DNA from 2 places in the Virgibacillus sp. M23 genome. Region 2 is predicted to be linked to the other one. Evidence: riboswitches for the same ligand, from Rfam matches in the RefSeq annotation. Region 2 holds a riboswitch; the other holds the start of a gene.
What was found. Region 2 has a riboswitch for thiamine pyrophosphate ahead of RVS70_RS03335 (thiamine phosphate synthase). Riboswitches for the same ligand answer to the same signal wherever they lie in the genome.

Region 1 (5,866 bases), on a different contig from region 2:
AATGCAAAAACGATCATACCTATTAATGCAACTAAAATACCTGACACTTCTTTATCCCTCCTTTATCAAGTAAAGACCCGTCCAATTTTAGCACGTAATTTTTTTAAGACGTATCTGTATGAGAATATGTGAATACGCTTTATTTTAGTACTGTCTTTCTGCTTTTACATGATTCATTCAACCCTTATGTATGGTTTAAAAGGTAATCCCTTATTTATACAGGAAGGATATTTAATAAGGGACCACCTTTTTATTTGAGTCCATTCATACAATTTATAAAACGTGAAACTTCCATCCGTGGGGAGGTTGTTTATCCCCTACTGATTGTTAGTACCACAAGAGTATGACCTAAAGGCCTTTGAACCAATCGGACATTTACTGGCAGTTGATCTCCCTCTTACCTATATTGGGTTCACTTTATTGCTTGAAGTGGGGGCTTACTGCCAGTTATATGCGGGATAAAGTGAAACTTCCATCCGTGGAGGAGGTTGTTTATCCCCCACGGATGGTTAGGTGAACCAATCGGACATTTACTGGCAGTTGACCCCCCACTTATCCATTTTGGGTTCACTTTATTGCTTGAAGTGGGGGCTTACTGCCAGTTATATGCGGGATAAAATAACTACAGCTACAATTGTTGTAATGACTAATCCTACGATAACAGGTATAAAGTTTTTACGTACTAATTCCATTACCGATACACCACAAAAACCAGCAATAGCGATTAAAGAAGACCATGCAACGAGCGTACCACCACCAGTCCATATCGAACCCATTTGCCCTATTGCTGCAAGGGTGGTTGCATCAATGGAACCGTTTTGTAATGATGCCGCTAGAGAACCAGTAAGTGGAAGCCCTGAAAAACCAGAGCCATCAAGCCCTGTAATAATACCAATAAGCAAAACGCTGAATCCAGCTAACAATGCACTTTGTGGAAGATATTCTTGAATCGATTGAACGAGATCAAATAGGAATGCAGGTGAACGCTTCTCCATACCTAAAATAGCTCCTGCAAAGTCTGAACTACCTAAAAAGAAAAATCCAGCAATTGGAATAACCGGACCCATTGCCTTAAAAGCAAAAACAAATCCATCTGTTATATGTGTTGTTATATAATCGAGCGCATGCTGCCTACGAAATGCAATGGTCGATAATAATAGCAAGATAACTGCAACACCACCAATAAATGCTGCTCCATCTCCTCCTTCTAATCCGCTCATTCTTCCTGTATTAAGCTTTTCATAAACCATGTAACTAACGACACCAGTTAATGCCAGAGGGACAAGAATAGCAAATAATTTACTCCATACACGTAGTTCATTCGTATGTTGACTTTGTGTATACTCCTTTGTTGTTTGAATGTTTTCAAGTTCTATGTTGTTTCGCACATCCTCCTTCGATCGAATTGTTTTTCGATACATTATATAAGCAAGCATAATAGCAATACCACCTGTTATAAGTGACAAAATAAGTGCTTGATCGGCAACCACAGCTGTTTCTACTCCTGCTGAGGTAGCAGATAAATTGGGGGCAACTTGCACAATATAATCAGAGGAAAGTGCCATTCCTTGACCAGCTATTGCTATTGCTACTGCAGCCGTAATTGCTGGTAGACCTGCTCGGATTGCAGCGGGTACCAAAAGCGCACATATTAGGGGTACTGCTGGTGTTGGCCAAAAGAATAGAGATATCAAATAGGTAGCAATAACTAAAACAAAATAAGATATATGACCATTTACCATTATTTTTTGTATTGGCTGAATCATTCGTTTATCTGCACCTAAATCACGTAATGAATTTAATAACGCGAGCATAAAGGTGATGATTAAAAAAATACTAAATAGTTCTTGTGCTGCTACAAGATTTGCATGAAATATTGCGGTAAATCCAGCAATTAGACTACCTTTATAAACCCACGCAATAATAAATGTACCAAATAACGTTGGTAATACGATTCCCTTCCGCATGACCATTGTGCCTATAATTAGTAAGGTAAACAAACCATATAAAATATGGGATATTGAAAGCTCCACGCCAACCTCTTCCTCTCCAATGGATGTGCTATAGCCTATGCAATTCGTACATGTTTAGTTCTTCTAGCGTTGGGTATGATAATAATGAAAGATTGATAAGGAGGTAATTTTAATGAAACCATTTATAAAAGAATATACAAATGATCAGCAATTAAAGGAAGCTATTCAAATACTAAAGGATAAAGGTATTCATAAAGAAGATGTGTATGTTTTATCCCATGATGATGATCGAACAAACCGAATAGCTGATGGTGCGGATGCGAATACCATAGGAATAAGGGAAATGGATATTGGACATGCCGTTGGTAATCTTTTTAGTACACAAGGTGATGAACTAAGAACGAAATTAACCGAAATAGGATTCTCTCAAGCAGAAGCTGAAAACTATGAGGAAGATATGGATGAAGGAAAAGTACTCTTGATTGTAACTAACCATGAGGAAGTTAATAGGTATTTACAATAAAAGCATAAATCTCTACTATACAGTAGTTTTTCATAATTAAACGTTTTAATCTGTCAGTAAGAAAAAGATAACTTGCTTATGATAGGCAAGTTATCAATGCTGTTTCACCAATTCTAATTGGGTGAAGCAGCTTTTCTCATAGTCTAGGAAGAAAATATAAAATTTACCCATTTGGATAAATAGGGGCGTGTTGAGCCGCGTCCAGCTCCAGCGCCCAGAAACGATGTGACTTCACAATCGCCCGCCCTACGAGCTGACTAGCTCCAGTCGCTACGTTTCTAATGCGCTTTTGTTATGAAATAAAGATAATAAAGAGCTTGGGAAAAAACAAAATATTTCTTACTCTGAATAATCATTTTATCAGTCTCGATAATAATTGCCGCAATTGATTAAGCTTGATTTCACCTCTCACTATAACTCTAAACTACTAAATAGAAAATAGTGGGCAAAATCCTCGAGTCAATAACTACCCACTAATCTTCGTATATTTATTATGAGGAAAACTCCTAGATTAAGCGGACATACGTAATAGTGTACGTGGTTGTTTTTGAAATAAAAAGAACACAAGAACCGTACTTAATATAAAGCCAGGTAACATGTACGATCCGTTATATAGCAACGAGTATAACCATACAGGCTGACCTTCTGGCGCAAATTCACCAAAGAATACAATCCCTCCAGTGAAATGGGCTAAAAAGCGTAAAGCTGATCCTAAAAACACGCCTACAGCAATATAATATAGGCTTGTTTTCGTTTTTCCTTCTTTAACTGCTGCTTGGACAGGTTTTGCAAAAATTCCTGCAAAACCTAATACGGTAAACGCAACAATATAATCTAAGAACCCTTGTAGGGGTACGAAGACTGTTGGCCCAAATAATAATTGTAATCCTCCCAACAGCAATCCAGCTAATAAACCGCCCTTGACCCCCCAGCGAAATGCGACAATAAAAATCGGTATCATCGCAAAGGATATGGAGCCACCTTGAGCCCAAACCTTAAATGATAAAAATGGTATAAAATCCAATAAAAATGCAAAAGCTGCAAAAATGGCTACTTCTACTAAAAATAATGTGCGCCTCATATCTTTCTCCTCCCCTTTTTTATGCAGTTAAGTAACTTATCCATACAAAAAAAGCAATGCCAAGGGGAAGACTTCCTGATGGGGAATCTGCTCACATTACTTTTCTGTCCATCAAAAAAGCCACCATCCCTACGCTAGTACTAACTAACAGGTTCAAAGGGTAAGAACAGTTATGTTCACTCTCAGCCAATTGGCTCCCCCTGTAGGCTTCTAACTTATATTTGCTTCTTTTGTCTTACTGTTTAGTGAAACTTCAATCAGTGGGGGTTTTTGTTTATACCTCTGATTGAGAGATAAACTAATCAGACATTTACCGGCAGTCGATTCCCCCACTTACCAATAATGGTTTCACTTTATTCCTTGAAGTGGGGTTCTTACTATCAGTTACATGTGGAATAAATAAGAAACTACTTTTCACTGCCTATTTACTACAAGTATTGTACATGACATATCGTAAAAACACAACAGCGTTACAACGAAAGATATTCGTCAACATCATTGACACATAATTGAATAGCAGCTTCCCAGAATTCAGGCTTAGTTAAATCTGTATCCAAATGTTTTTTAGCAAGATCCTCTACGTTCATGCGACCAGTATCCCTTAAAAGCGAAATATATGCATCTTCAAAACTATCTTCGTTTTCTTGTGCTTTTGCATAGATACCTAGACTGAAAAGATAACCAAATGTATAAGGGAAATTGTAAAATGGCACCCTTGTTATGTGAAAATGTAATTTAGATGCCCAAAAATTAGGATCATACTCCGATAATGCATCACAATATGCCTCTTTCTGTGCTTCTATCATCAAATCGTTTAATCTTTTCACTGGCACTAATCCTTGTTTCCTTTCTTCATAAAAACGCCTTTCAAAGATAAAACGGGAATGTATATTCATAAAAAAAGCAATGCTCCGCTGAATCTTATCCTCTAATAAACTTTTCTTTTCCGCAATCGAACGTGCGCTTTTTACCGACGCATCTGCAACAACCATTTCAGCAAATGTTGACGCTGTTTCAGCAACATTCATTGCATACCGTTGATTAAGTCCATTTACATCATTCATTACATGTTGATGATAAGCATGCCCTAACTCATGAGCTAACGTTGCAATATTAGATGAAGTACCTGAATAAGTCATAAAAATGCGTGTTTGCTTACTATCAGGGAAACTTGTACAAAATCCTCCCGGACGCTTATTTGGACGATCCTCAGCCTCAATCCACCTATTTTCAAAGGCCATTTTCGCAAAATCAGCCATTTGGGGACTAAACTGAGTAAAATGTTCGACAATAAAGTCAGCTCCTTCTTCAAACGACGAAGTCTTAACCACTTTGTTTACTGGTGCTCCAACATCATAAATACTTAGTTTGTTAAGTCCAAGTAGTTTGGCCTTGTTCATAAGATACTCTACAAAGGGATGCTTATATTTTTTTATTGCAGTCCACATCGCATCTAATGTTTCTTTTCTCATACGGTTCAAAGCCAATGGTTCTTGCAAAACTTCATTCCAATTTCTATGCTTATATGTTTGTAAACGAAAGCCAGCTAGGTGGTTTAATGTTTGACCAAATAAACTAGCGTTATTCTTCCAAGCTTTATCTAGCTGTTGAAACACTTGCTTACGATATGAACGGTTTGGGTGTGTTAGTTTATTTGTAGCCTGCCCAATAGAATAGCTTTTCGTTTCCCCATCCTCTACCATATCTACACTCATATTTCCTATAATCACATCGTACATTTGTCCCCAAGCGTGATATCCATCAATTGCCAGATCATTGATAAGAACCTCTTGATCTCGCACCAATTGTTCGTTTGCATGATTTCTAAATTCTTCTAACACATATGCTACATCAACTAAATCCTCACTTTTTACAAGTTGGTCCCATACTATGTCAGGAATGTCGACTAGTTTTTGTTCAAATGTCGTTTGAATCGTATCCATTTCGGCTTTTATTTCATGGCGTCTACTGACTAATAAATTTGCTTTCTCGTCTTTAAGATTCTGTGCACTTAAACAGCTTATAAAAGCAAATGCTTCTCGTACTTTCTTCATCGTTGCTTCCAATTGTTTAATAAGTAACACTAATGTTTCTTTATCTCCGTCTCGTTTCTTAGGAGAAAAGTAAGATACCGTGTTAAAAAGGTTTTTCATTTCTTCCTGTGTGGATTGTAAATATGTATGAAATGCTTTTGAGTCACTACCTCCGGGAAAAATCACGTCTAGATCCCATGTAGGATGTAACGTCTGTTCCATTAAATCGCCCCTCTATTTAAAATTAAATTAATCA
Region 2 (5,866 bases):
CGAGCAATCACGTTTTGTAGAAGTAGTGGCTACAGAGGCATATGAACGCGGATTAGGTTCCAGGGTAACGGCCAGTCATACAACGGCTATGGGCTCCTATAATGATGCATATGCGTATAAGCTGTTTCGTTTATTAAGACTTTCAAATATCAATTTCATTTCCAATCCACTCGTTAATATCCATTTACAGGGACGATTTGATTCCTATCCGAAGCGACGTGGTTTAACGCGTGTGAAAGAATTACTAGAAGCAGAAATGAATGTCTGCTTCGGACATGATGATATCTTTGATCCGTGGTATCCACTTGGTACAGGAAATATGTTGCAGGTGCTCCATATGGGCATTCATGCTTCTCAATTAATGGGTTATGAACAAATTATTAATGCTATCGATCTCATTACAACAAACAGTGCAAAAACAATGAATATCGAAGAACATTATGGAATTGAAGCTGGAAAACCAGCAAACATAATCGTCTTGGATGCTGAAGATGAATACGAAGCTATTCGTAAACAAGCTTCCGTACTCTATTCAGTTCGTAATGGAATGATAATTGCTGAAACAAAACCAAGCGAATCACATGTTCATTTATTAGAAACAGCAAAGGTGGACTTTCAGAAATAGACTTAAAAGAGACTGATACAAAAGAATAAAGAAACAATTAAAAACGGACGATAATTAGTTGAATGAAGTGCCCCCTGTCAAGTAGACAGTGGAAATAATAAAAACTGACTTAAGCGGTTTTAGCTCTAAATTCGATAGGGCTAAGGCCGTTTAGTCGTTTTTGATATCTATCATAATTATAGAAATGTATATAGTCCTCTATGGATGCAGATAATTCTTCAAAGGACTCATATTTATTTAAATAATACTTCTCGCTTTTCAGTGTTCCCCAAAAAGATTCCATCGGCCCATTATCAATACATCGTCCGACTCGTGACATACTTTGCTTCATGTTTGCGGCATCTATCTTTTGCTTAAACATTTTAGATGTATACTGATACCCCCGATCGCTATGAATAAGCGGGCGATCTTGCAGATTTATTATATATAACTGGTAGTAAGCCTCTCACTTCAACCCAATAAAGTGAAATCAATGTTGGTAAATGGGAGACTGCCAATATTGGTTCAAAGGCATTTAGGTCACACACTTGTGGTACGAACAATCAGTGAGAGAAAACAAAACCCTCATTGATTAAAGTTTCACTTTATGGAAAAATTATAATCAAAAGTTAGTAAGACTGCATTCTTCCTTTGGTAATTTATTAAACTTGACAGGTTTTCGGAAAAAATGTATCCTTTAACGCTGTGTGTTAATTTAAAAATGCTTATTAAATCTCACATACAACTGACTAAATAAGTGAAAAGCAAAAAGGTCAGTATATGGTTATGTGAGATTTTTTTGTATGGAATTGAGAGGAGCAGATTGTTGAAGAATAGAAAGAAGCAAGATCAAACCATAGATAAGCCAGTTCTTTTTCTAAGTGGAGGGGCGCTACTTGCCTTTGTAATTCTTGCATTAATAAACCAGGAAATGGTCACCTATGTAGTTAATACGATGTTTAATTGGTCGGTAACCTATTTCGGCTCGATATATCAAGTTCTAATGGTAGGAACTCTAGTCATTGCATTAATACTTGGGTATTCAAAGTTTGGGAAAATTCGTTTAGGAAAATTAGAAAAGCCTGAGATTGGAACGTTCAAGTGGATTTCGATTATTATGTGTACGCTGCTAGCGGCAGGTGGTGTTTTTTGGGCAGCGGCAGAACCGTTGAGCCATTTTTTAACCATCCCACCACATTTCTCAGGAATTGAGGCTGGGACTACAGAAGCAGTAGTACCTGCACTTGCAGCAAGTTTTGTCGATTGGGGTTTTGTCTCATGGGCAATTTTAGGAACATTAGGTACGATTGTATTCATGTATTCCCATTATCATCGAAATGCACCATTAAAGCCAAGATCGATGCTTTATCCGATCTTTGGCGATAAGATTATGAAAAAAAGTGCACTTGGTACGTTTGTTGATGCCTTTTCGATTGTGTCAGTGGCAGCTGGTACGATTGGTCCAATTGGATTCCTTGGATTACAAGCAGGTTATGGATTAAGTGCATTGTTCGGTGTACCAAATAATTTATTTGTACAATGTCTTATTGTTATCGTTATTGTTCTAGCAGCTGGGATTTCTGCTGCGACAGGAATTCATAAAGGAATCCAAATTTTAAGCAGCTATAATATTATTCTCGCAGTTTGTTTAATGGTTGCTGTGATTATTCTAGGTCCAGCATTATTTATTTTTGATTCCTATTTGCAATCATTTGGATTATATGTCCAAGACTTCCTAACCTTAAACACCTTCCGTGGAGATGGAGCTTGGCTTGGCTTATGGACCGTTTTTTTCTTTGCTTGGTTCATTGGCTATGGTCCAATGATGGCGATGTTTGTTAGTCGTATTTCTCGTGGTCGCACAATTCGAGAGCTTGTAACTGCTGTTGCGGTAATTGCACCTGTGGTAACGACGTTCTGGTTTACAGTTGTTGGTGGCACAGGGATTTTTGCTGAAATGAATAACCCTGGTGCCGTATCTGAAGCTTTAAATAGTGCTGGACCTCCAGCAGCTATGATTGCTATCGCAGAACAATTGCCACTTGGTACGATTATCGGTTTCTTCTTTTTAGTAGCAACTATTGTGTTTGTATTAACGACAACCGATTCGATGTCATTAACCATCTCGATGGCGATTACAGGTAATGGAGACCCATCGAAATTCCTGCGTGTGTTCTGGGCAATTCTTATGGGACTTGTCGCAACTGTACTCATCACTATTGGCGAGGATAGTGTTGGATCGCTACAATCCTTTATTGTGGTGACGGCTGTTCCTGTATCGTTACTCATGTTAACCACATTTTGGACCGCGCCACGCGCAACTCGTGAACTTGCAAAAGAACAAAAGATTGATGAAGTTAAACGCTATACCAAATAAAAGAGATGTTAAGGGGCTGGCTCATTAGGTCAGCTCTTTTGTTAGTAGAGAATGGCAAAAAAATAGAAAATTGTTCATTTTTGGTAGACGAATAGTCCAAAATCATGTATTTTATAGACAAATGCATATTGAATAATTAAATTACGCTTCACTAGGGGTGCCTTTACGTAATGGCTGAGATCTATGTGTGACATGGAGACCCTTTGAACCTGAACTGGAGTAAGAACCAGCGGAGGAAAGTGACAGGAGTAGTGTGTATCAGCGACATATACCTTTTTTAGGATATCGTTATAGATTCATGCCACTTTTCCTTTGCTGGAAAAGTGGCATTTTTTTGTAGAAAAGGAGAGGAAGTGATGAAACTAATTGCGGTGACTACCGGTGAACAGGAGGAGAAATACCTTATCCAGACAATAGCGAGTATTATTCCCTATCTTGATGCTGTCATTCTACGAGAAAAACAAATGACCGAGCAGGACTATTCTTTGTTCATTCAACGTGTGCTTGCACAAGGAGTTCCGGAAGAAAAACTAATTATTCATGGCCATACAACACTACCTGGTGAAACGAATGTGAAGACACTTCACCTTTCAGAAAAGCGAATACAAGAGGTACACGATCTCCGAAAACAATCCCCCGGTTTACAAGTAGGGGTATCGACGCACTCCAACGAAGTAGCTAAGAGAGCGGAGCAGCTAGGTGCTACGTATATTTTGTATGGTCATGTCTTTTCGACAGCGAGCAAGAAAGGGGTGAAACCAAAAGGAGTAGAGAAATTAGCAGCAGTTGCAAAAGAGGTGAGCATTCCCGTTTATGCAATCGGTGGAATCACAAGCGCAAAGGTAACGGATATTTATCAAGCGAAGGCAAGTGGGATTGCTGTAATGTCAGGTGTTTTTAGTCAAAATAATCCACTGCAGGCAGTGCAATCGTTTCGAAAGGAGGTGAATCGATATGAAGAGACACGTTGATGTAGTGGTTATAGGTGGAGGCGTTATTGGGCAATCCATTGCTTACTATTTAAGTAAAAGTAGGGTTGTAACGACGGTAATTGAACAAGGTAGAAGTGGAAGAAAAGCTACACAAGCTGCTGCGGGCATGCTTGGTGTACACACAGAAAATGATCAGGAAGGTACGTATTATCAATTTTGCCAAGCAAGTAGAAATATGTATGCATCTCTAAGCAAAGAACTATTTTCGTTATCAGGGATTGATATTCAGCTTTCCACCAACGGTATGCTCGAGATAGCTACGAATGAAGAACAGAAGCAAAGACTGCGAGCAAAACAAAATGCATTTGAAGGCTTAGAATGGTTGGATGCGGAAGGGATTAGGCAACGAACATCAGCTTTATCCCAGGCAGTAGGGGGATTATATATGCGGCGAGATGGACATGTAGAACCATTGAAAGTGTGTGAAGCTTTTAAACAGGCATCTTTATCAATGGGAGGTCAGTTGATCGAGAATTGTCAAGTTGGAGAAATAGTCCATGACCATGATGTTTTTCATATTCAAATCGATAACGATGTTATCTCAGCTGATCATGTTGTTGTAGCGGCAGGTGTAAAAAGTGGGAGGTGGTTTGAAGCGACAGGATTAATGAATCCAATGGTCCCAACAAAAGGAGAATGCTTTGCCATAAAGCCAAGCATTCAATCTATTCAGCAGACGTTATTCTTTCACAATCTGTATTTGGTACCAAAACGAGACGGACGCTATATTATTGGTGCAACTAGCTATCATGATGATAGCAATAGTTATACGTCAACAGGTGGCATTTTTGAATTAATGAATCACTTATTGAAGTTGTTCCCATCGTTTAAGCAGGAAGAACTGCATAGCTGTTGGACTGGTGTTCGTCCGGGCACCAAAGATGGTAAGCCAATTATTGGAGAACATCCTGAGATTCCCCATTTGTATTTTGCAACCGGACATTATCGAAATGGTATTCTTCTTGCTCCTGCTACAGGGAAACTAGTTAGTGATATGGTCTTAAAGCGTTATGTACCATCATCGATCCAGCGTCTTTTTACACCAAACCGTTTCAGGAAAGAGGGGATCACATATGCAGATACACGTGAACGGACGTCAGGTGGAGGTAGCTAAGGATTCAACTATTGGCGAGTTACTAAAAAGCTTTAACATTCAAGCGAAACTCGCGGTAGTCGAACAGAATCAACAAATTATTAATAAAACAGTGTATGACGAAGCAATATTAACTAATGGGGATACTATTGAAATTGTTCATTTTGTAGGAGGAGGATAAGTCATGTTAACAATTGGCGGAAAATCATTTCATTCCCGACTGATGCTAGGTACTGGAAAGTACCCGACATTTCAAAGTCAAAAGAAGGCGGTGATAGCATCCAAAACAGAAATATTAACCTTTGCCGTCAGGAGAATGAACATATTTGATGAAAACGAGCCGAATCTGTTAGAAGAATTAGATTTGCAGCAATATGATTTACTACCAAATACTGCTGGCGCTAAGACAGCAAATGAGGCGGTAAGAATTGCCCGTTTAGCTAAGGCTACAGGTTTATGTGACATGATTAAAGTGGAAGTTATCGGTTGTGAGAAAACCTTGCTGCCTGATCCTTTTGAAACGATGAAAGCTTCAGTACAACTGCTAGAGGAGGGCTTCACTGTATTAACCTATACCTCTGATGATGTTGTATTAGCAAAACGATTGGAAGAAGCAGGTGTACATGCAATTATGCCAGGGGCTTCACCAATTGGATCGGGTCAAGGCATTATTAATACAATGAATTTGCAATTTATTATCGAACAATCCGACATCCCCGTAATTGTCGATGCAGGGATTGGTTCTCCGAGTGATGCCGCTTATGCCATGGAGCTTGGAGCAGATGGGGTTTTATTAAATA

Region 1: linked by a shared signal. The riboswitch ahead of thiT (energy-coupled thiamine transporter ThiT) and the one ahead of RVS70_RS03335 (thiamine phosphate synthase) in region 2 are both predicted to bind thiamine pyrophosphate.

Annotation. Positions count from the first base shown of each region.
Region 1 is NZ_JAWDHA010000080.1:5,891-11,756, reverse strand. Features, by position in the region: gene RVS70_RS19880 (carbon starvation protein A) at 1-47, opposite strand, end outside; gene RVS70_RS19875 (hypothetical protein) at 603-2,033, opposite strand; gene RVS70_RS19870 (general stress protein) at 2,146-2,496, shown strand; gene thiT (energy-coupled thiamine transporter ThiT) at 3,008-3,577, opposite strand; TPP riboswitch at 3,686-3,788, opposite strand; gene RVS70_RS19860 (M3 family oligoendopeptidase) at 4,048-5,832, opposite strand.
Region 2 is NZ_JAWDHA010000005.1:87,902-93,767, forward strand. Features, by position in the region: gene RVS70_RS03320 (cytosine deaminase) at 1-625, shown strand, start outside; partial or broken gene RVS70_RS03325 (transposase) at 735-1,031, opposite strand; gene RVS70_RS03330 (BCCT family transporter) at 1,431-2,981, shown strand; TPP riboswitch at 3,125-3,236, shown strand; gene RVS70_RS03335 (thiamine phosphate synthase) at 3,338-3,952, shown strand; gene thiO (glycine oxidase ThiO) at 3,936-5,087, shown strand; gene thiS (sulfur carrier protein ThiS) at 5,047-5,247, shown strand; gene RVS70_RS03350 (thiazole synthase) at 5,251-5,866, shown strand, end outside.